DNA from 2 places in the Colwellia sp. RE-S-Sl-9 genome. Region 2 is predicted to be linked to the other one. Evidence: predicted binding sites of a transcription regulator. Region 2 holds the regulator's gene; the other holds the start of a gene.

Region 1 (12,538 bases), 1.9 Mb from region 2:
TGTTAATGATTACGTTAATTTCTTATCCTCCAATGAAAGATATCAACCTGCCTTAAAAAATCCGTCCAATGTGGAACAGTTTTTGCAAAACTTACAAGGTGCTGGTTATGCCACCGATCCTAATTACGCAAAAAAAATATTAGGGACATTGAAAACAGTTACCAGCCTTATTGAAAAGTAATTCTCTTTAATTACTTCTCCTAATTATTATTCGTTAATGCAATCGTTGTGAGGCAATCATGTCTGTTAATTTATACAATACAGGGGTTAGTGGTTTACTAGCTGCTCAGCAGCAACTTGCTACTACTGGTAATAATATTGCCAATGTTAATACAGAAGGATATAACCGCCAACGCGCAGAACAAAATGCTGCAACGGGGTTATATTACGGAGGTAATTATATTGGCGGTGGCACTTATATAGAAGATGTAAGACGAGTTTATGACCAATTTTCATATAAAGAACAATTATTAAGTCAAACAAATTTAAGTAACGCAGATGAGTTACATGTTGACTTAAGCCAGCTTGATGAAATTATGACTTTTTCTGGTGGAGCCATTAATAATTCTCTTGATCAATTCTATCAAACCGTAAATGGTATTGCTGATAACCCAAGCGACTTAGGGTTAAGAAGTATGGCAATAACCCAAGCAGAAGTATTAAGTAGTAACTTTCAATCCCTCAATGCTGACTTTGACCAAATGGAAAAATCTATCAATGGTGAGATAGAGCAAATTGCAAGTCAGATTTCTCAAATATCAGTAGAGATTGGTAAACTTAATGAACAAATACTGCATACTAATAATTCAACATCTGGACAGCAAAATGATTTACTAGATACTCGCGATAATTTAGTAAATGAATTGAGTAAATACACAAGTGTTAATACTGTTGTTGATAATAATGGTGTTATGAGTGTAATGATTGGTAATGGCGCGACATTAGTAGCAGGAATAACCTCCTTATCCGTTGGTGTGCAAGCGGGTGATCCAGATCCTAACAAAACCACATTAACCATTGTTGGTGCTAATAGCTCTGTTAAATTAAGTGGGGCTTCAGTAGGAGGCGCACTCGCTGCGAAATATGAATTTAGAGACGAGCATTTAGCGCAAGTTAAAAGTGAAATAAACCGAATTGCTATGGTTGTTTCTGAAACATTAAATGAAGCTCAGCATGATGGGTTAGATTTAAATGAACAAGAAGGGTTAGATTTTTTTACCGATATTAATAGTACTACATTAGAAAGTGCACGTGTATTAGCTACCTCTAAAAATACAGGGAATTTACAAGCACGCGTAAATATTTCTGACGTGTCAAAAGTACCTACAGATGAGTTTGAAATTAAATATGATGGAGTAAATTTCATCATGAAAAATTTATCAGATAACTCAACCGTTAACTTAGGTGCTGCGGGGGCTTCACATAGTGCTTCTCTTGCTTTATATGGTTTTGAGTTTATTGAAGATTCAGGAACACCAAACGCAGGCGATACCTTTATTATTAGGCCAACTGAAAATAGTGCCTCATTAATGAAAGTTAATTTAACTGATGGGGCTGGGATTGCAGCAAGTACACCTATAGATGTTTCAACCTCTGATAATAATGTGGGAGGAGGTGGAGTCGCTATTGTTCAAATGAATGATCCATTAGCCGCACAAACATATGCAAGTACAACCAATACTTCTTTAACCGTTGATATTTATGAAAGTGCACCAGGTGTATTTGATTATCGTGTTTATGATGCTGCCGTTGTGCCAATTTCAAGTATAGCGTCAGGTTCATATTTGTCGGGTAGTAGCGTACTTGTAGATTTACCTCCTTCACCTGCTACAGCAGCATTTCAATTAGAAATTAAAGGTAGTCCAACAGGGGCAAGCGCTTTAGCACGAGAAGAGTTTTATATTGCTGATTCATTTGGTGTGGGTAACGGTAATAATGCAACCTTAATGGGACTAACCCAAGAAAAAGGCATTATTAATGGTGAGAAAGAAACCTTTAGTCAAAGTCTTGGAGTATCTACGGCTAGCGTAGGGTCAAAAGCAAAATCTGCAGAATTAGTGGAAACAACGGCGCAAGCTTTATATACACAGGCTTATAACCGTAACCAATCTACATCAGGTGTTAACCTAGATGAGGAAGCAGCGAACTTATTAAAGTTTCAACAAGCTTATCAAGCCTCTTCACAAATAATTTCTATTGCGAATACTATTTTTGACACGTTACTTCAAGCGGTGAGATAGGAGTAAATTATGAGAGTTTCAACTGCCCAGTTTTATCTTCAAAATAGCCAAACAATTGGTACCTTACAATCTCAAGTTAATCAACAGTCAGAATATTTATCAACAGGTAAGCGTATTATCACAGCTAAAGACGATGCGGTCGCATATGGTACGTTAGCTGGTTATAAAGATGAGCTGATGAATATTGAAAAATATCAGCGAAATATAACACAGGCTAATAATAGAAATAGCCTGCAAGATACCTCATTCGATAATGCTCAAAATTTAATGCAAGAATTAAAAAGTCTTTTTATTCAAGCAAATAACGGAACATTAGATGACGATGATCTTAATTCTTTAGCCGAGCTGGCAACGAATAGCCAATCACAACTGTTAGACATAGCGAATACAAAAGACGAAACCGGCGGTTATATTTTTGCTGGGTACCAAATAGATAAACAACCTTTTGTTTTACAACCTGACAATTCTGTTAATTACTTAGGGGATAGTGGTGTAAGGGAACTGCAAATAGCAAAAAATGTAATGGTTGATACTAACCAACCAGGTGACGAAGCATTTGAAAAAGTTGCTAATGCTATTGGTGATTTTAAGCCTAATTATATCTCTAATACCTCAGGAATTTCTGTAAACAGTGCGCTGATTAATAACCCTGCGGCTTATGACGATATAAGTAATCCACCCGGTTATCGCTTTACTTTTACTGCCCCATCCGATTTAACCGTTACTGATGTGAATGGTAGTGTTGTATATCCTACGGCGGCATATACCCCAGGGCAAACAATTGCCTTTAATGGTGTTGAAGTTCAGTTAGACGGCAATCCTTTGCCCGGCGATGAGCTTGTCTTAGAAGCCACTCAAACGATTAGTATTTTTGATACGATAAAATCAGCAATTGATTGGATGAATGTGGGTGCTACACCCGCTAATAATATTCAACATCAAGTTGATTATAACGAAATTTTGACTCAATTAGATCGAAGCCTTAATCATATGACTACACGTCAAACAGATGCAGGTATAAGAGTTCAACTCATTGAAACTCAAAGTGAAAATCATAAAGATAAAGAGTTAACTATATCGAAAAGCCAATCAAATATTGAAGATTTAGATTTTGCTAAAGCGGTAGCAAGCTTTGAGCAATCGCAAGTGGCATTGCAAGCAGCACAGCAAACCTTTGTACAAGTAAAAAACCTTACATTATTTAATTATATTTAACATTTTTAATGTTGGCATTAAAAATGTATTAAATAGTTAGCGTCAAAATTTATATTAAAGTGGTTCCAAGTAAATGTTGTTATCAGCAAATAGAACCACCACCTACTTAGGAGATGATAGCAATGGCATTAGTCGTAAATAGTAATATAGCGTCTTTAAACTCGCAACGAAGTTTAGGTACTGCAACAAACGAATTATCAACTAACTTTGAGCGTTTATCTTCTGGTAAACGGATCAATAGTGCGAAAGATGATGCGGCAGGTTTACAAATTTCAGCTCGTTTAACCGCTCAAATAAATGGTTTAAATCAAGCCACTCGAAACGCAAATGATGGTATTTCTTTAGCTCAAACAGCTGAAGGTGCATTAGATGAATTTACCAATGCTTTACAGCGTATGCGTACTTTATCTATTCAATCAGCTAACGGTTCAAATACCGATGCAGATAGAACCGCACTTGATGCCGAGTTCCAAGAACTAGCCACAGAAATAACACGTATTTCAGATCAGGCTAGTTTTGGTGGTGAAAATTTACTCGATGGTACTTATACAGGTAAAGATTTTCAAATTGGTGCTAATGGTGGGCAAACTATACGTTTATCTATATCACAAGATTTTGCAGCATCGGTTATTTTAAGTACACCAACAATATCATCTGCTGCTCAAGCTTCTACAGCTATTGGTAAAATTGATACTGCGTTACAAACTGTAAACAGTGTGCGTGCAGAGCTTGGTGCTAAACAAAACCGTTTTAGTTCTGTTATTCGAAGTAACGATAATACAGCGCAAAACTTATCAGCATCTCGTTCTCGTGTAATGGATACGGATTACGCAGCGGAAAGTGCTTCGCTCGCTAAGAGTACTGTACTGCAACAAGCAGCAAGCTCTATGCTAGCTCAGGCAAATCAACAGCCTCAAATAGCCTTGTCTCTACTGCAATAAAGAAAAACATATGTTTTATGCTTAAAGCCCTCATTTATGAGGGTTTTTTTTTAACTAAAATATTTTTAAATCAATGGTTAACGTTCTTATTCTAGGTTTTAAAAATAAAAGCTAAAAAAGTTTAAAGTTATTTGAAAAGTCACCGATATAGTTTTCAAGAAGCATTAAGTAAAAAATAATTACTTATACTTGCTTCACAAATTAAATAATTTTATGAGTATATTACCTAGGAGATCTTATCATGGCATTAGTTGTTAATAGTAATGTTCAATCTTTGAATTCACAGCGTCAACTTCAGAATTCAACCAATAGCCTAGCCGATAATTTTGAGCGTTTATCTTCTGGTAAACGTATTAACAGCGCAAAAGATGATGCTGCTGGTTTACAAATATCAAGTCGTTTAACGGCACAAATTAATGGCTTAAATCAAGCGTCTCGTAATGCTAATGATGGTATATCTTTAGCGCAAACCGCTGAAGGAGCGTTAGACGAATATACGAATACTTTACAACGTATGCGTACATTGGCTGTGCAATCGGCTAACGGTTCAAATAGTGATGCTGATAGAACAGCATTAGATGCTGAATTTGGTGAATTAGAACTAGAACTGACACGTATTTCAGATCAAACTTCATTTGCTGGTGAGAACCTATTAAACGGTTCTTTTACAGGTAAAGCGTTTCAAATTGGTGCTGACGGCGGACAAACTATTACGGTGTCTATAGGTCAAGACTTTGATGCATCTTCTATACTAGGTGCAGCTTCTACAAATATTTCTAGTGCTGGAGGTGCCTCTACAGCTATTGGTAATGTGGATGCAGCTTTGGTTAAAGTGAATACAGTACGAGCAGATCTGGGTGCAAAACAAAATCGTTTTTCTTCTGTTATTAGAAGTAACGATAATACCGCACAAAACTTGTCAGCTTCACGTTCACGTGTGCTTGATACAGATTATGCTGCAGAAAGTGCTGCATTAGCAAAAAGCTCAGTACTACAACAGGCATCAAGCTCAATGCTTGCACAGGCAAATCAACAACCACAAATAGCACTATCGTTATTGTAGTGATTTATTTTTTTATGGTGGCCTTTAAACCCTCTTTCTGAGGGTTTTTTATTATAGGAAAAATAAAATTTTCTTAAAAATCAATAAAAAATGCTGTTTTGAAATAAAAAGCTAAAAAAGATTAAAGTTATTTAAAAAGTAACCGATATAGTTTTTAAGAAGCAGTGAGTATCAATACTGATTATTAAATACTAGCTTCGTTAATCGAATTCATTGAAGGGTAATTTACCCAGGAGATATTATCATGGCATTAGTAGTTAATAGTAACGTTCAATCATTGAACTCACAGCGTCAACTGCAAAACTCAACCAATAGCTTAGCTGATAATTTTGAGCGTTTATCTTCAGGTAAACGTATTAACAGCGCTAAAGATGATGCGGCTGGTCTACAAATTTCAAGTCGTCTTACTGCCCAAATTAACGGACTTAATCAAGCATCACGTAACGCTAACGATGGTATTTCATTAGCGCAAACAGCAGAGGGTGCACTAGATGAATATACAAATACATTGCAACGTATGCGTACATTAGCGGTGCAATCAGCGAATGGTTCAAATAGTGACTCAGATAGAACTGCGTTAGATTCTGAATTTAGCGAGTTAGAACTTGAGTTAACGCGTATTTCATCACAAACATCTTTTGCTGGTGAGAATTTATTAGATTCATCGTTTACAAGTAAAGCTTTTCAAATTGGTGCCGATGGTGGTCAAACGATTACCATTTCTATTGCACAGAACTTTACTGCAGCGTCTATTTTAGGGAATGCTACAGCTACAATCTCTTCGGCTGGTGGCGCATCTACAGCTATCGGTAATGTTGATGCTGCTTTGGTTAAAGTGAATACAGTGCGCGCCGATTTAGGTGCTAAGCAAAACCGTTTCGCTTCAGTTATTCGTAGTAACGACAATACGGCACAAAACTTATCAGCATCACGTTCACGAGTATTGGATACTGATTACGCTGCTGAAAGTGCTGCATTAGCTAAGAGTTCAGTATTACAACAAGCATCAAGCTCAATGTTAGCTCAAGCGAATCAACAACCGCAAATAGCATTATCATTATTATAACAGCGAGTAATAGAGGCAGGTTATTAATAATCCATTAGCCTCTAATAAACTTTTGTACGTGTTATTGACGTTATTTACTAAAGTATATTTATGACGTGTCGATAACATAGGTATATGAAGTGAAGTTAAGTACATTCACTTTAAATTAATTCAGATAGGGCTTTGTAAGTCCGAAGGAGAATAACATGGCTTTAGTAGTTAATAGTAATGTTCAATCATTGAACTCACAGCGTCAACTTCAAAACTCAACTAATAGTTTAGCTGATAACTTTGAGCGTTTATCTTCAGGTAAACGCATTAACAGCGCAAAAGATGATGCGGCTGGTCTACAAATTTCAAGTCGTTTAACGGCGCAAATTAATGGCTTAAACCAAGCATCACGTAACGCTAACGATGGTATTTCATTAGCGCAAACTGCTGAAGGCGCGTTAGATGAGTATACAAATACATTACAACGTATGCGTACATTAGCAGTACAATCAGCTAACGGCTCAAACAGTACTGCGGATAGAACCGCACTTGATGCTGAATTTGGTGAGTTAGAACTTGAACTTACGCGAATTTCAGATCAAACTTCATTTGCTGGTGAAACGCTTCTCGATGGCAGTTTTACCAATAAAGCATTTCAAATTGGTGCTGATGGTGGGCAAACAATTACAGTATCAATTGGTCAAAACTTTGATGCAGCAACTATTTTATCAACAGGTGCTGCAACTATCGCTACAGATGTTGGCGCTACGTCAGCAATCGGATTAGTTGATAATGCGTTAGTAAAAGTGAATACTGTACGAGCTGATTTAGGTGCAAAACAAAATCGCTTTTCTTCAGTTATTCGTAGTAACGATAATACAGCGCAAAACTTATCAGCATCACGCTCACGTGTATTAGATACTGATTACGCGGCAGAAAGTGCAGCATTAGCGAAGAGCTCAGTGTTACAACAAGCATCAAGCTCAATGTTAGCTCAAGCAAATCAACAGCCGCAAATAGCATTGTCATTACTGTAGGTTTTACTTAAAAAGTAGTAACAGAATAATGACACTCCTACTTGAGTGTCATTTTCGTATATAAAATTTGAAATTGGAGGTGCCCATGTCTATTAATATTGCTAATAACAGCCCTATAAATATGGCAGATGATCTTAATCAATTGAATAAAAATACTAAATCATCCCCTGATTTAGCAATTGAAAAAGGCAAAGCATTTGAAGATTCAGCTACAAAAGAAACAACTTTAAAGCTTAATAAAGTTGCCGAATTACAAAGAGTAAAAGAGTTAGAAGAGCAATCAATTGAAGATAAATCTAGTGAAAGCTTAGCTGAAGAAGCGAGTATAGTTTCAGATGCAATGAAAACAATATCTGAATTTATTAACATGCCGATCAGAACAGTTAACTTTACTCAAGACGATGGCTCTGATAAGACCGTGATTAAAATTTTCGATTCAGAAAATAATGAATTGATAAAACAGTTCCCTTCAGAAGAAATTCTTTCTATTGCCCAACGAATTGTCGAGCTTAGAGAAGACGTAAGTAAAAAAACTGGTATACTTCTTGATGAGAGTATCTAAAACATTTAGATGATAGGTGTTTAATATATAGGAGACAGCATAATGAATATTACACAAGCAGGAATAGGCTCAGGATTAGATCTTGAATCAATTATAGAGGCTTTCGTAACCGCAGAATCTGTCCCACAAGAGATACGATTACAGGAAAAAGAAGATCGCTACAATACTGAATTATCAGGTATTGGTAGCTTAAAATCTGCTTTGTCTACTTTTGAAAGTAGCGTAAACGAATTAAAGGATATTGATAACTTTAATCAACAGACTGTTACAGTATCAGGCGATAATTTCTCTGCTACAACTAATGGTTTTGCTACATCAGGTTCTTTTGACGTTGAAGTCATACAACTTGCAAAATCCACAAAAATACAAACAACGAATTTTGCAGACTCCTCTACAACTGTTGGTGCAGGTACGTTAACCTTTAATTCTGCCAATGGTGATACTTTTGACGTTACTATAGACGCAGCTGATGATTTATCGACTATCCGCGATAAAATTAATCAAGGTACAGGAAATTTTGGTGTTAATGTTACTCTCGTTAATAGTGATAACGGTACATTTTTAACTTATACAGCAGCCGATACAGGTACAGATAACGCTTTAACGGTAACTTCTGGTGACGCAGCACTTAGCGGTTTATCTACATCTGCTTCTGAAATAGTAACTGCAGATAATGCTATTATTGAAGTTGATGGGAATGTTATTACAAACTCCACTAACGAATTTAAAAATAATATTGAAGATGTGACTATTGTAGCAACAAAGGTTAGTGATGCAGGCGTTACCTCAAAGTTAGATGTTACTCAAGACACTAGCGTAGCAAATACACTCATTACTGATTTTGTTGCTGGATATAATGCTTTAGTTGATAATATGATAGGGCTAGGAGCCCCTGTACAAGGGCGGTTAGCCTTTGATGCCGACTTACGTTCAATGCGCGGACAGTTGTCCGATATTGCTATTAATCAAGTAGCAAGTTTGGCAGGTAATTCTATTCAGTCGTTAAATGATATAGGTATATCATTTAATAAAGAAGGCCGACTCGAAATATCAACAGTTGCAACAGGTTCATTAAAGAGTGGTGCAGAGAAATTATCAGACGCTATTTCAAATGACATAAATGGAGTTGGCGAGCTTTTTGCTAGTACAGATGGTATCGTCAGCCAATTGACAGCGTTAATTGATAACTATAATGGTGGTGATGGTACATTAACTAAAAGACAAAGTGCATTGAATGAAAATTTATCTGGAATTGCAGATGAATATACCGCATTAGAGACTAAACTACGTGATTATGAAGATACACTACGTAAAAGGTTTTCTTTTCTTGATTCGTCGGTAGCTCAGTATAATGCAACAAGTGACTGGTTGACTTCAGCATTAGCGTTACCAGAGTCAAACAGCTAGTTTTATTTTAGTTATCTAACCACAATATAGGTAAAAGAGGTACTCAAAATGAGACAAAGTCTACAAGCATATAAAAAAGTTAATATTGACAGTAATATTTTAGCATCTGATCCTCATAAAATTATTGTGATGATGTTTGACGGCGTATTACAGAGTATGTCGCAAGCAAAAGGTGCTATTGAAAGAAAAGATTTTGCTTTAAAGTCTACAGCTATGACCAAAAGCATTAATATTCTAAATGCCTTACGTAATTCGTTAGACTTCACATCAGAGCCCGTTATTTCTCAACGATTCGATGATTTATATGCTTATTGTATCGATCAGCTACACGGCATCAGTGTAAATTTAAATGCTGAAGGTATTGATGAAGTGTTTAATTTATTAAAACCATTAAGAGACGCATGGTTTGATATGCCTGAAGAGTCTAAAAAAGAAGGCATATCATTACTTGAAGAACGTAATAAATTAACACAAGGTGCATAATGTGTTTTTTGTTGAGCTATCTGAAAAAATTATTGCGCTAACTGAGCAAGTAGAGCAGTTAATTGATAATAAAAATGAAGAACATTGTTCAGCGCTTTTATCTCAACGTCATAGTTTGCTTGTTGAGCTACATGAAAAGGTAACACAAGAAGCAAACAAAAATGATACTGTCGATATTGAAATGATGGATAATTATCATCATTTTTTAACTACCATTCAACAGCGAGATAACGTTTATCTCACCCATCTAGATGCTGCTAAAAAAGAAGTTATGAAAGCTCTTAGTCTTCAAGTTGTTGGTACTAAAGCTGTATCTGCATACAAAAATGTTATTATAGATTAATACATACTCTCAAAATTCTTATACCTATTTAGGTGATTATATCTATGAATAATAAAACTGTATTAATTACGGGGGCTGATGGGTTTATTGGCTCTCATTTAACCGAATTACTGGTTAAAGAAGGGTATAAAGTCAAAGCGCTTGTTCAATATAACTCTTTTACTTCTTGGGGATGGTTAGACGGACTTTCTTGTATTAATCAAATAGAGGTTATTTCCGGAGATGTTAGAGATCCTAGCTTTTGCCAAGCAATCACTAAAAATGTAGATATTGTTTTTCATTTAGCGGCTTTAATTGCTATTCCTTATTCTTATGTGGCCCCCCAAAGCTATGTTGAAACAAACGTTACAGGCACCTTAAATATATGCCAAGCCTGTAAAGATAATAATGTTGAACGAGTCATTCATACATCGACGAGCGAAGTTTATGGTACGGCGCATTATGTACCCATCGACGAGAAACATCCGTTACAAGCTCAATCCCCCTACAGTGCTTCTAAAATTGGTGCGGATGCTATGGCAATGAGTTATTTTAATGCTTTTGATTTACCTTTGACTATTGCTCGACCATTTAACACTTATGGTCCGAGGCAATCTGCACGTGCTGTTATTCCAACTATCATTACTCAAATAGCAAATGATGTTAAATCTATTAAGTTAGGTGATGTTTCACCTACTCGCGATTTTAATTATGTTGAAGATACTTGCCGTGGATTTTTGGCTTTAGCACGATCAGATAATACGATTGGTAAAACTTTAAATATTGGATCTAACTTTGAAATTAGCGTTGGCGATACGTTAAATTTAATTAAAAAAATAATGAAGAGTGACGTTGCCTTTATTCTTGATGATCAAAGACTAAGGCCTGATAAGTCTGAAGTGTTTAGGTTGTGGTGTGATAATAGTGAAATGATTAAACTTACAGGATTTAAACCGTCATATAATATTGAACAAGGTTTAGAGGCTACAATTGAGTGGTTTTCAAATCCAGATAATTTGAAAAAATATAAGCATAATATTTATAACGTGTAGTCAGTAGTCATCATTAATTCTTAAAAGGCTTTATACGAGTGAGTAATAAAAAAATAGCAGTATTTACCGGAACGCGTGCTGAATATGGTTTACTCTATTGGATCCTTAAAGGGATCTCAGCCTCAAAACATGCTGAGTTACAACTATTAGTTGGTGGAATGCATCTTTCTTCTGAGTTTGGTTACACGGTTAATCAAATTGAAAAAGATGGTTTTGATATAACAGATAAACTTGAGTTCTTACTATCTTCAGACAGTCCTGTGGGTATTTCAAAGTCTTTAGGATTAGCAGTAATAAGTGCAGCAGAGAGCTTTGCACGAAATAAACCAGATGTTGTTGTTATTTTAGGGGACAGATTTGAAGCTTTGGCCATTGCCCAAGCGGCAATGATTGCCGCTATTCCTATTGCCCATATTCATGGCGGAGAAATAACTCAAGGTGTCATTGATGATTCTGTTCGTCACGCTATTACAAAAATGTCTTATTTACATTTTACCTCAACCGAAATTTATCGTAAAAGAGTCATTCAATTAGGAGAGCAACCCCAAAATGTATTTAATATGGGAGCTCCAGGAATAGATAACATTAACAAACTAACGTTAATGGAGTTGGATGAACTCGCTAGCTCATTACAAATTCAATTAAGTCATCCATTCTTTTTAATTACCTATCATCCCGTCACTTTATTGGCAGATAAAGCCGATGAAGAACTAAAATGTTTACTGAGTGCTTTAGATAAATTTCCTCAATACCAAGTGATTTTTACTTATCCTAATGCTGACACCTACGGGCGTAATTTAATTGAAATATTAAAAGCATATCAGCAAATAAATCCCAAACGTACATTCTTGCTCGAATCCATGGGGCAATTACGTTACTTATCTGCCATGAAACTTGCTAGTTTGGTAATAGGTAATTCTTCAAGTGGAATTATTGAGGCTCCTTCGTGCAAAGTCGCAACAGTAAATATTGGCGATAGGCAAAAAGGGCGGTTATCAGCTGAAAGTGTTATTCACTGCAAAGGTGATGAAAGCTCTATTTATCAGGCTATTCAATATGCACTATCTGAAAAAATTCAAAGTACATTAGATCATGTTATTAATCCGTATGGAAATGGTCAAGCATCTGAAAAAATAGTACAGCAATTGGTTGACTGTGAATTAGTACAGCATACACAAAA
Region 2 (12,538 bases):
ATAAAAAGGTTGTGGAGGGCGTCGAAATTATGGCGGCTATTGACTATTACCCATCACAAGCCAAAGAGAGTATTGCTCCAGAAGCATCAGTAACAAATAATAATCCTCAAGATTTAAGTAATGATGTTGTGAGTTTAAGTGGACGTTCTGCAACCAAAACTCAACATGTAGAAGAAAGTGTAGACATTGGAGCAGCACCTGTTGATAGTTTATCAGCCTTGTTGAATCGTAAAGTTCAACAAGAAGCTCAAGCGGAGTCTCACGATAATAGCTCAAGAGAAAAAACATCTTCAAGCAATGATATTGAATTACAATTTAAAAATTTCACTGACCGTTTACAACACTCGACTCAGCAAAGAAACGCAGAACAAAATATAGAACAATCAAATACTTCCTCAATGCCGTCATTACAAAAGGACGCTGCTATCGTTAATGATGAAACAAATGATACAGACGTTTTTAATGATCCTTCGGTAACTTCTTTTTCTCATGATAATTCAAATGAATTTGAAACAATGAAAAAAGAAATGCATACCATTAGACACCTTTTAGAACATCAGTTGTCGGGTTTAATGTGGCAAGATATGGCACAAAAGAACCCTCAAAAAGCATTGCTCATAAACAAGCTAGTTGCTTTGGGATTAACAGACCATATGGCAGATCAAATAGCTGGTTTTATTCCTCCTCAACAAAATGAACAAGATGCTTGGGAGCAGGCGAAAAAATTTATAGCACAGCAACTAAATACAACCAATAACGATATTATTCATCATGGCGGTGTTATTTCTTTAGTGGGTCCAACAGGTGTAGGTAAAACTACCACTATTGCTAAATTAGCTGCAAGGTTTGCACAAATTCATGGTGCTGATGAAGTAGTATTAATTTCTACTGATAGTTTTAGGATCGGTGGTTTTGAACAATTAACCACTTACGGACGTATTATTGGTTGCCAAGTTAAGTTGGCTAACGATGCACAAGCATTAGACTCATTACTACAGCAGTTTGGACAAAAGAAACTTATATTAATTGATACTGCGGGTATGGGACAGAGAGACATGCGCTTAGCACAGCATTTAACAGATTTAATTGCCAATGCACGTGTGAGAATTCGTAATTATCTTGTGTTATCAGCCAATACTCAGCAGCGTGTTATGCAAGAAAATGTAGAAAGATTTAAAAAAATTCCATTAGCTGGCTGTATCTATACTAAACTGGATGAGAGTATTAGTATTGGTGAAATTATTTCTACCGCTATTCAAAACGGATTACCTATCGGTTACCTTACCGATGGACAACGAGTTCCTGAAGATATTAAGGTAGCAAATGCTGAAAAATTAGTTGCCTTAGCAGACAAAATGAGTAGTCGAATAAACCACCAACACACTAGTACATGGCGACCAATGCCTAAAAAAGAAGCAAGTGCAGCATAAATTGAATATGTTTAGCAAAACAAGCTAGCTTAAACTAATTAAATTAGTTAAATTGAATAACATTGATAAAAACCGCTTATAACTTCACGAGTTAAGATGTACTAAGCTATAATGTATTTACTTAGCAACATCTTTTCGAAAATAGTGTATGTGTCAGTGACGAGAAGATTTAAATGATAGACCAAGCGAGTGGTTTACGTAAGATGCAAGATTTACAACAAATTAAAGTTATTGCAGTATCAGGTGGTAAAGGTGGCGTAGGTAAAACTAACGTGTCTTTAAACACATCTATAGCATTAGCTCAACTGGGTAAAAAAGTACTTGTTCTAGATGCAGATTTAGGGCTTGCCAATGTTGATGTTATGTTAGGTCTACGTGTTCAACGTAACCTTTCTCATGTGTTGTCTGGTGAATGTGAATTAGACGATATTATCATCGAAGGCCCTGCAGGAATTAAAATTATTCCAGCCACTTCAGGTACTCAATCTATGGTTGATTTAACACCTAGTGAGCATGCAGGATTAATTCGAGCCTTTAGTGATATGCAAACAGAGTTCGATATTCTTATTGTTGATACCGCAGCAGGGATCTCCGACATGGTATTGAGCTTCTGTCGAGCCTCACAAGATATTATGTTAGTAGTATGTGATGAGCCAACGTCAATTACCGATTGTTACGCGTTAATGAAATTATTAAGTCGTGATCATGATGTATTTAAATTTAAGGTTGTTGCTAACATGGTACGAAGCCCTAACGAAGGGCAGCAATTATTTGAAAAACTAGCCAAAGTAAGTGATAGATTTTTAGATGTAGGCTTAGAACTTGTTGGCGTTGTGCCATTTGATGAAAACATACGTAAATCAGGTCGTAAGCAAAAAGCAATTATTGAAGCATTTCCTAATTCACCCGCTTCAATAGGTTTTAAAAACTTAGCAAAAAATATCATGAAATGGCCAATTCCTCACCAACCTTCAGGCCATTTAGAGTTCTTTATTGAACAATTATTAGAACATTAATATGCTAATTATCGCGAGTATATAGTTTGGGAAAAGCAGATGCCTACAGTACTCAAACAGATAAATCTGTTTTAATAGAACAATATACTGTTTTAGTTAAACGTATAGCCTACCATTTACTTGCAAGATTACCTGCAAGTGTACTTGTAGATGATCTTATTCAATCAGGAATGATCGGTCTACTCGAAGCATCAAATAACTTTGACCATACAAAAGGCGCAAGCTTTGAAACATTTGCAGGGATAAGAATTAGAGGTTCCATGTTGGATGAAATTCGACGTGGAGACTGGACTCCTCGCTCTGTTCATAAGAATAGTCGTATGGTGAGTGATGCGATAAAAGAGTTAGAGTCAGAGTTAGGAAGAGATGTAACTGACAAGGAAGTAGCAGATAAACTTGATATTTCTTTAAATGAATACCATCATATTCTTAATGATGTAAGTTCTGGGAAAATAATCGGAATAGATGATTTAGGTGTTAGTGAAGACGCTTTGAATTTAGAAAATAAATCAATAAGTGACGAGCCCTATAATCAAATTGAAGAGATTGTTTTTAAAAGAGCGTTAAGTGAATGTATTTCTACTTTACCTGAACGAGAAAGTTTAGTACTTTCATTGTATTATGATGAAGAACTTAATTTACGCGAGATAGGACAAGTTCTTGATGTAAGCGAGTCAAGAGTAAGTCAAATTCACAGTCAAGCTATGCATCGTTTAAAAGCTCGTATGCATTCTTGGCAAAGTTAAGTAGAATAATAAGTAATTTAAAATTTTTGAATGTTCTCACCGGAGGGTGCCTTGGATAAAAATATGAAAGTTCTTGTAGTTGATGATTTTTCAACGATGAGACGAATAGTGAAAAACTTGTTACGCGATTTAGGTTTTACTAACATTCAAGAAGCTGATGATGGTAGCACCGCTTTACCTATGCTTCAGTCAGGAGAGTTTGATTTTGTTGTAACCGATTGGAATATGCCTGGTATGCAAGGAATAGATTTATTAAAAGCTATTCGAGCAGACGCTAGTTTATCCCATATTCCTGTTTTAATGGTGACAGCTGAAGCGAAAAAAGAGCAAATAGTTATGGCCGCTCAAGCGGGTGTAAATGGCTATATTGTAAAACCTTTCACTGCTGCAACGTTAAAAACTAAACTCGATAAAATATTCGAACGCTTAGGTTAATTGAAAATCTTTCTTTAATACCTAAATAAATAAAGGATATTTTGCATGAGTAGTTTGCCTAAAGTACATGTTTCATTAGAACAAGCTAAATTGTTGGTTGAATATTTAGAAACAGATCAGCAAGACAAGGCTGATGAATTGGTTGCAGATATTCAAAGTCCAATCAATACAGAGCTGTTTGCTGAAATAGGTAAATTAACCCGTCAGTTACATGATTCTTTGAATAATTTTCAAGTTGACTCTCGACTCACTGATTTAGCAAAAGCTGATATACCTGATGCTAAAGAACGACTTAACTATGTTATAGAACGAACGGAAGAAGCTGCAAACAAAACAATGGATGCAGTTGAATCTATTTTTCCTGTGCTTGAGTCATTACAAAATAGAGTCGAAGTGGTTAATCCTTTATGGACAAAACTTATACAAAATAAATTAGAATTACCTGAGTTTAAACAGTTATGTTTAGATATTGATTTGTTATTAAAATCAACAGGAAGTGAAACAGATAAAATTCGTATATTAATGACTGATGTCTTGATGGCGCAAGACTTTCAAGACTTAACAGGCCAAGTTATTCGTAAAGTTATTGATTTAGTAAGGGAAGTTGAAGATGGTTTGATTGGAATGCTAACCGCATTTGGCATGTCTTCAGACTCAATTCAAAATAAAGCTAAACCTTCAGTGGGTGAAAATTTGGTTGAAGGTCCGATTGTAAATAGTAAAGAGCGTGATGACGTTGTTTCAGATCAAGACGATGTTGACGATCTTTTATCAAGTTTAGGGTTTTAAGGAGTTGCTAAATGTCGTTTGAGCAAGATGAAGAGATTTTACAAGATTTTTTAATTGAAGCAGGTGAAATTCTCGAAGCTTTATCTGAACAATTAGTAGAGCTTGAAAATGACCCCGATAATGCTGATTTATTAAATGCAATATTTCGCGGATTTCATACTGTAAAAGGCGGAGCAGGCTTTTTATCGTTAACAGAGCTTGTGGATGTTTGTCATGGCGCTGAAAATATATTTGACCTCTTAAGAACTAATAAAAGAACGGTTACCTCTGATTTAATGGATGTTATTCTGCAGGCAACAGATTCAATCAATGAAATGTTTGCTTTAGTTCAAGGAGGAGAGCCTCTCGTACCCGCTGCCCCTGAATTAATAGCTGAATTACATCGTTTAAGTGTACCAGAATCTGAAGACGTTCCTGTTGCAACGGTAGTCGAGGAGCCTGCAGCTCCTGTATCTTCAAGTTCATCAGATGAAATGTCTGAAGACGAATTTGAAAAATTATTAGATGAATTACATGGCGGCGGTTCTGTAACACCTCCGGCTACGCCTACTAATGTATCAAATAATAATAGTAATGAAATTACAGATGATGAGTTCGAAAGCTTACTTGATGATTTACATGGGCAAGGTGCTTTTTCTCCAGAAGTTAATAAGGCCGAAGCTAAAAGTAATCCTAACGAAATCAATGATGACGAATTTGAAAATTTATTAGATGAACTTCATGGCCAAGGAAAAGGGCCACAAAATGCAACAACTAATACTCAGCCTCAACAAGTAACACCACCACCTGCAACGCCTAAACCTGCTCCTGTAGCCGCCGTAAAAGCAGCACCCGCGAGCAAACCATCAACACCTGAGAAAAAAGCACCTCAAGCTACTGCTTCACAAGGTGAAACAACCGTTCGAGTGGATACTAAGCGACTCGATCAAATCATGAATATGGTGGGTGAACTAGTACTAGTTCGTAATCGTTTAACTAGTTTAGGAATGACCAAAGAAGATGAAGATTTAACCAAAGCTGTTTCTAATCTCGATGCTGTGACAACTGATTTACAAGGCGCTGTAATGAAAACGCGTATGCAGCCTATTAAAAAGGTTTTTGGCCGCTTTCCTCGGGTTGTACGTGATTTAGCTCGAAGCTTAAATAAAGAAATTAAACTTATTCTTGAAGGTGAAGAAACTGATTTAGATAAAAATTTAGTTGAAGCTCTTGCTGACCCATTGGTGCATTTAGTGCGAAACTCAGTTGATCACGGTATTGAAGATCCTGATGTTCGAGAATCAAAAGGTAAAGAAAGAGAAGGAACCGTAATACTTTCAGCTTCACAAGAAGGTGATCATATTCTTCTTACCATTCGAGATGATGGTGCTGGAATGAATGCTGAAAAATTGAAAGAAATTGCTATAGAGCGTGGTGTATTAGATGCAGATGCCGCGGCTCGTATGTCGGATAGTGAAGCTTTTAATTTGATTTTTGCACCGGGATTTTCAACCAAAACCGAAATTTCAGAAGTTTCTGGTCGTGGTGTAGGAATGGATGTTGTAAAAACCAAAATTACGCAATTAAACGGTACTGTTAATATAGATTCTGAATTAGGTATTGGTACTGTACTTGAAATTAAAGTTCCACTGACTTTAGCCATATTGCCTACTCTTATGGTTATTATTGGCAAACAAACATTCGCTTTGCCATTAGCGGGTGTAAATGAAATATTTCATTTAGATTTAACGAGTACTAATATAGTTGATGGTCAATTAACTATTATTGTTAGAGATAAAGCCATTCCATTATTTTATCTTGATCAATGGTTAGTTCGAGATTATGTTGAAAAACCAAGAGATACAGGGCATGTAGTTATTGTACAAGTAGGGAGCCAGCAAGTTGGTTTTGTTGTTGACAGTTTAATTGGACAAGAAGAAGTTGTTATTAAACCCCTCGACCGTTTATTACACGGAACTCCCGGTATGGCAGGAGCTACAATCACGAGTGATGGTGGCATAGCATTAATTGTTGATGTTCCTAACCTGCTTAAATATTACGCTAAGAAATCTAGTGTTCATAAAAAATTACGTACAAGATAAAGAGATAGTTAATGCCATATAAGGTATTAGTAGTTGATGATTCCAGCTTTTTTAGACGTCGAGTAGCCGATATTTTAAATGCTGATCCCAACCTAAATGTTGTTGATGTTGCTGTAAATGGTGTAGAAGCTGTAGAAAAGGCTAAACTACTTAAACCTGATGTTATTACCATGGATATTGAAATGCCGCAATTAAACGGTATTGACGCGGTAAAACAGATAATGAAACATTCACCAACGTCAATTATTATGTTTTCTTCTCTGACTCATGAAGGAGCTAAAATAACACTTGATGCCCTTGATGCAGGGGCGTTAGATTTTCTACCAAAAAAATTCTCCGAAATAGCTAAAAGCACATCAGATGCTGGAATGGTATTGCGTGAACGTGTGATTCAATTAGCGCGTAAAAAATCTAGAATACAAGTAAAATCAAACCATAGAGAAATAGTATCTAACAAAACAACAACAAGAGAATTAATTGATGTTACACAAAAAAATAGTGTAGCAATAAAAAAAACATCCCAAGAATATAAATTACTAACAATAGGTACCTCAACCGGTGGTCCTATAGCACTTCAAAAAGTACTTGCTCAATTACCTGCAAACTTTCCTGTTCCAATTCTTATCATTCAACATATGCCAGCATCATTTACTAAAGCTTTTGCTAATCGATTAAATAATTTATGCAACGTTAATGTGAAAGAAGCGGCTATCGGCGACGAATTAAAACCAGGCAATGCTTATGTAGCACCAGGTGGAAAACAAATGGTAATTGATGGAACAAATTCTAAAGCTAAACTAAAGATAATAGATGACCTTTCAGAAAGAGTTGCTTTTAAACCGAGCGTAGATGTTACTTTTGCTTCTGCAGCCAAAGTTTTCGGTGAAAATGTTTTGGCTATTATATTAACGGGTATGGGCTCTGACGGAAAAGATGGCTGTCGTTTATTAAAAAATAAAGGGGCTACAATCTGGTCTCAAGATGAAGAGTCATGTGTTGTTTATGGTATGCCGCAAGCTGTGGTAAATGCCGGTTTGTCTGGTGCAGAATTGCCATTAGATAAGATCTCTTCTGCAATATTAAAAGTTTTTGATTTGAAATAAAATATTTAGCCCGTTTGAGGTTAGATATATTCAATGAGCATTAATAACTTTATAGGAAGCTTAATTGGTAGTTTGGACTTTAGCAAATCAAAAAGGCGGGGTTGGTAAAACTACGTCTACGATTACGTTGGGAGGCTTATTGGCTGATCAAGGTTTTCGTGTGTTATTAGTTGATACTGATCCACATGCATCATTAAGTTATTATTTTGGCATTGAATCGGAAGAATTAGATTTAAGCGTCTATAATTTATTTATTCAGTCGTCAACAAAAGAACAGATCTTACAAAGTTTATGTCCTACTCAATATAATAATATAGATATTCTTCCTGCAACAATGGGGCTAGCGACATTAGATCGTGCTTTAGGCAGTAAAGGGGGAATGGGGCTAGTTCTTAAAAAAGCGATTAAATTAATAGAAAGTGAATACGATTATGTTTTAATTGATTGTCCACCTATTTTAGGCGTTTTAATGGTAAATGCACTTGCTGCGTCAGATCGAATTATAGTACCTGTTCAAACCGAGTTTCTTGCGTTAAAAGGTTTAGAACGAATGATTAATACGTTAGAAATTATGCAAGGTGAACAGGCGGAGCCTTTTAAATATACAATTGTACCGACTATGTTTGATAAACGCACAAAAGCATCATTAATAACCTATAGAAAACTTCAAGATATATATTTTGGAAAAGTATGGTCTGGTGTTATTCCAATCGATACAAATTTTAGGAATGCAAGCCAAGCTCGTAAAGTTCCATCTGATTATTTAAGTAGTTCAAGAGGCGTAACAGCATATAAGAAGCTATTATACTCTTTAATAGAAGAACAAAAAGGTTTGATATCTTAATGGATAAATCATTAACCGCTAGTAAGAAATTGATGAAAAATTACTTATCAGAGCTGTTAACAGAAGACACCGATGACTTCATTGAAAAAAAGGCAGTAGAAACTGAAAAGCTAAACAAGCTTTTTCAAAAAATTAGTGTAGCTGAACGTAATGAAGAGGCTGTACTAGATACTATAGTTTCAAATAAATCTGCCGATAATGAAATTATTAGCCATAATAAAGAATTAGTACCTGAATTAAATAAACAACCAGTTGATACAGTTGTAGAAATAAAAGAATATTCAGCGGAGCATAATACTACAAGTATTGATAAGAGTTATCGTGATAAAAGCTTTCAAGCTATGTTTTTTGATGTAGCTGGGTTAACGGTAGCTGTACCTTTAGTAGAGTTAGGGGGGATTCATAACGTAAATAAAATAACCAGCTTAATGGGGAAACCCAAATGGTTTGAAGGTGTTATGATCCATAGAGAAGAAAAAATTAATGTGGTGGATACTGCTCTTTGGGTAATGCCAGAGAAATACAATGAAGAGCTTAAAAACGCGCTAAATTATCAATATGTTATTATGTTGAGTAATAGTCGTTGGGGATTACTGGCCGAAACCTTAGTAGATACCGTTACATTAATGCCTGAAGATGTAAAATGGTTAAATTCTTCTTCTAAACGGCCTTGGTTGGCAGGATTAGTTAAAAACAGAATGTGTGCTCTGTTAGAAGTAGAATCATTAATTCAATTGTTGAATAATGGTATCGATGTGCAACAAATATAAGTGCTTGTTTTAATTATATTAAAATATTATAAATTGAGGAGTGTTAAATGTCTGACGAAAGACGTAAAGAGAATCCAGATAAAGCTAATGATGATGAAGTTTTACAATGGGTTACTTTTAAATTAGACAGTGAAACTTACGGTATTAATGTAATGCAAGTACAAGAAGTTTTGCGATACAGTGAAATTGCACCTGTCCCAGGCGCGCCATTATATGTATTAGGCATCATTAATTTACGTGGAAATGTGGTTACTGTAATTGATACACGTTCAAGATTTGGATTAGAGTCAAGTGAAATAACAGATAATACTCGTGTTGTGATTATTGAATCAGAAAAACAGGTTATTGGTATTTTGGTTGATAGCGTAGCTGAAGTTGTATATTTACGTGCATCTGATATAGATGTTGCTCCAAATGTAGGTAATGATGAAAGTGCAAAATTCATTCAAGGTGTTTCAAATAGAGAAGGAGAGCTTCTTATTTTAGTGGATTTAAATAAGTTACTTTCTGATGATGAATGGGATGAGTTAAAACAGTTTTAATTACTGTTAATCAACATGTTTAATACTCCTGAGTTGATAGTGCTATTTGTTGTAATAACATTAATGTTATGTCTCATATTAATGTTATTTATATCTCTGCGATCACTAAAAAAACAAATTCGTTTAACTGAAACAAACATTTCATCTAATGAATTACTTGTTAATCAGTTACAAACATTATTTATACAAATAGATAAAACGTTAGCGGAATCTGTTAAACAAAACAAAGTAAAATATACTGAATTAAATCAAGTATCTAAACAGTTAGAACATCGTATCAAAAACCTTCAAGGAGACATTGTAAAATTACAACAAGTACAATCACAACAACCTGAAGATAAATTATATAGCAGGGCATTCAAAATGATTGAACTTGGTGCTGATGCCGCAGAATTGATCAAAGAGTGTGATATTCCTAGAGCAGAAGCCGATATTCTCATTGCTATTCATCAAAAGAAAAACCCTTCCTAACGTTCAACTTCTTACAATATTTAACATTTTTACTTATAAAAACTGTGATTATTGAATGTGCATCGTGTTAAAATAATTTTATATGAAATTTCTATAACTACACGATATAGATTTCTATTTAACCTATGGAACAGTGAATAGTCGCATGATTAATCGATCAGAAAAATCCTTTATAACTTTCTTTATTGTTTGTTTTCTAGCTTTAACGGGGTGTTCTTCGACTCCGTCTACTAATAATAGTGATCCTAAAGACCCTTTGGAATCAATTAATAGACCTTTTTGGACCTTTACGTGGGATTACGCTGACAAATATGTAGCAAGGCCTGCATCTTCAGCTTATGCCGAGTATGTTCCTACCGATTTAAGAGTAGGCGTTTATAATATGGCGCTTAATCTTAACGAACCTTCTGCAATTATTAATAACTTACTACAAGCCAAGTTTTCTGACGCAGCCGTAAGTACAGGTCGATTTTTACTAAATTCTACTATTGGCTTATTCGGCTTTTTTGACCCAGCGAGTGACTTTGGTTGGGCCAGAAAACAAGAAGAATTTGGCGAAGTATTAGGTAGCTATGGCGTAGGTGATGGGCCTTATATTGTTGTTCCTGGCTTAGGTCCATCTTCGGTAAGAGAAGAGGTTGGGGACTATGTTGATAAATATTATTGGCCGTTAGCTGCCATAGACTTTTGGCCCAATATTGTAAGAATGGCTGTTGTTGGGCTAGAGCAAAGAGCTTCATTATCGCAGCAAGAAAAACTGATTGATGAATCTATAGATTCTTATGAATTTGTAAAAAATGCTTATTTTCAAAACTTAAAGTTTAAAGTTTATGATGGTAATCCACCTATTGAAGTTAATGCGGCTGACGAAGCTGAACTTGAAGCATATTTAGATGAAATAGACTAAAACGAATAAATAAGGCTTTATTTGACGTTTAGAGTTATATAATAACGTTCTAAGCTACTTTATGGTTAAGCCTTTAGATGATAGACTTCACATCACTAAAGGTTTATACCTAATTTATGGTATCTATATTATTTTTTTGCTCTAGGATTAGCTTTTTAATGACATTATTTTCTTATAAATCAACACTATTATCCACAGTGTTTTTATCACTTTTTTCCTTTATCACCCTTTCAGCACAGCTACCTAGTAATATATCACCGCAACAGTTAGAGCAATTTAAAAAGCTTTCTCCGGCGCAGCAAAAGTCATTAGCATCAACTATGGGGATTGACTTAAGTACAATTCAATCTCAAATTAAAAAAAACAATCCAAATGATGAAGAAACAAAAAATTTACAGCAATATTACCCTAGAGGTACTCAGTTTGATGAAATGGGTAATCCAATTGGATTATCAGAGGAAGAACTCGCTGAAGAAGATGAAGGTGAGTTAAAACCTTTTGGTTATGATGTATTTGCTAATGCACCATTAACTTTCGCACCTTCAATCGATATTGCAATACCAGATAATTATACTATCGGAACGGGAGATGTACTTAGCGTACAAATGTTTGGTAAAGAAAATAATGATTACGAACTTGCTGTATCTAGAGAAGGAGAAGTGGTTTTTCCTGAACTAGGGGCATTCAAAGTTGTAGGTATGACTTTTAAAGAAGTAAAAAAATACTTAAAAAATGAAATTCAAAATAAAATTTTAGGTGTTGATGTTGTTATAACATTAGCTGAATTGCGATCTATTCGGGTTTTTGTATTAGGTGAAGCTTTTAAGCCCGGTAATTACCTACTTAGTTCCTTATCCAGTATTACGCACGCTATTTTTTCGGCTGGTGGTATCAGTGATATAGGTTCTTTACGTAATATACAATTAAAAAGAGCAGGTAAACTGATATCTTCTCTTGATTTATACGACTTACTAATAAATGGTGATTCAAGCAACGATGTTTTACTCAAATCTGGAGATGTTATTTTTATTCCGCCTGTTGGAAATAGAGTTTCAATTGATGGTGAAGTGAAAAGGCCTGCAATTTACGAGTTAAAAAAAGAAGAAAGCTTTGATTCTATCTTAACCATGGCAGGGGGAATGTTACCTTCAGCCTACCCTTCATCAACTATTGTTGAACGTTATAATAATCGTAATTTACGTTCTATTATCAATGTCGATTTATCAATTGCTAATAACCTTGCTAAAAAAGCTAGAGCTGGAGATTATATTCGTGTAATGGCTACATCTAGCAATTTTGAGGATAGTGTATCTATTATAGGAGCTGTTTCAAGGCCGGGGAATTATCAATGGAAACCGAAGCAAAAAGTATCAGATTTATTGCCAAATATTTCCTCATACTTAC

What was found. Region 2 encodes FliA, which starts transcription of late flagellar genes. Its sites were predicted from a motif close to CTAAAGNTNNNNNNNNNNNNGCCGATA; they were not measured.
Region 1: the regulator FliA is predicted to act here: its motif matches at 5,581-5,607, upstream of ACM9HF_RS17465 (flagellin N-terminal helical domain-containing protein).

The regions. Positions count from the first base shown of each region.
Region 1 covers NZ_CP182631.1:4,027,128-4,039,665, forward strand. The annotation lists gene flgJ (flagellar assembly peptidoglycan hydrolase FlgJ) at 1-181, shown strand, start outside; gene flgK (flagellar hook-associated protein FlgK) at 240-2,240, shown strand; gene flgL (flagellar hook-associated protein FlgL) at 2,250-3,455, shown strand; gene ACM9HF_RS17455 (flagellin N-terminal helical domain-containing protein) at 3,578-4,396, shown strand; gene ACM9HF_RS17460 (flagellin N-terminal helical domain-containing protein) at 4,638-5,459, shown strand; gene ACM9HF_RS17465 (flagellin N-terminal helical domain-containing protein) at 5,704-6,525, shown strand; gene ACM9HF_RS17470 (flagellin N-terminal helical domain-containing protein) at 6,711-7,532, shown strand; gene ACM9HF_RS17475 (flagellar protein FlaG) at 7,618-8,094, shown strand; gene fliD (flagellar filament capping protein FliD) at 8,137-9,501, shown strand; gene fliS (flagellar export chaperone FliS) at 9,550-9,984, shown strand; gene ACM9HF_RS17490 (hypothetical protein) at 9,986-10,327, shown strand; gene ACM9HF_RS17495 (NAD-dependent 4,6-dehydratase LegB) at 10,372-11,358, shown strand; gene neuC (UDP-N-acetylglucosamine 2-epimerase) at 11,397-12,538, shown strand, end outside.
Region 2 covers NZ_CP182631.1:2,128,263-2,140,800, reverse strand. The annotation lists gene flhF (flagellar biosynthesis GTPase FlhF) at 1-1,430, shown strand, start outside; gene ACM9HF_RS09175 (MinD/ParA family ATP-binding protein) at 1,604-2,446, shown strand; gene ACM9HF_RS09170 (RNA polymerase sigma factor FliA) at 2,473-3,192, shown strand; gene cheY (chemotaxis response regulator CheY) at 3,244-3,627, shown strand; gene ACM9HF_RS09160 (protein phosphatase CheZ) at 3,673-4,416, shown strand; gene ACM9HF_RS09155 (chemotaxis protein CheA) at 4,428-6,497, shown strand; gene ACM9HF_RS09150 (protein-glutamate methylesterase/protein-glutamine glutaminase) at 6,509-7,600, shown strand; gene ACM9HF_RS09145 (ParA family protein) at 7,665-8,444, shown strand; gene ACM9HF_RS09140 (chemotaxis protein CheW) at 8,444-9,214, shown strand; gene ACM9HF_RS09135 (chemotaxis protein CheW) at 9,262-9,756, shown strand; gene ACM9HF_RS09130 (DUF2802 domain-containing protein) at 9,838-10,227, shown strand; gene ACM9HF_RS09125 (MlaA family lipoprotein) at 10,373-11,134, shown strand; gene ACM9HF_RS09120 (SLBB domain-containing protein) at 11,293-12,538, shown strand, end outside.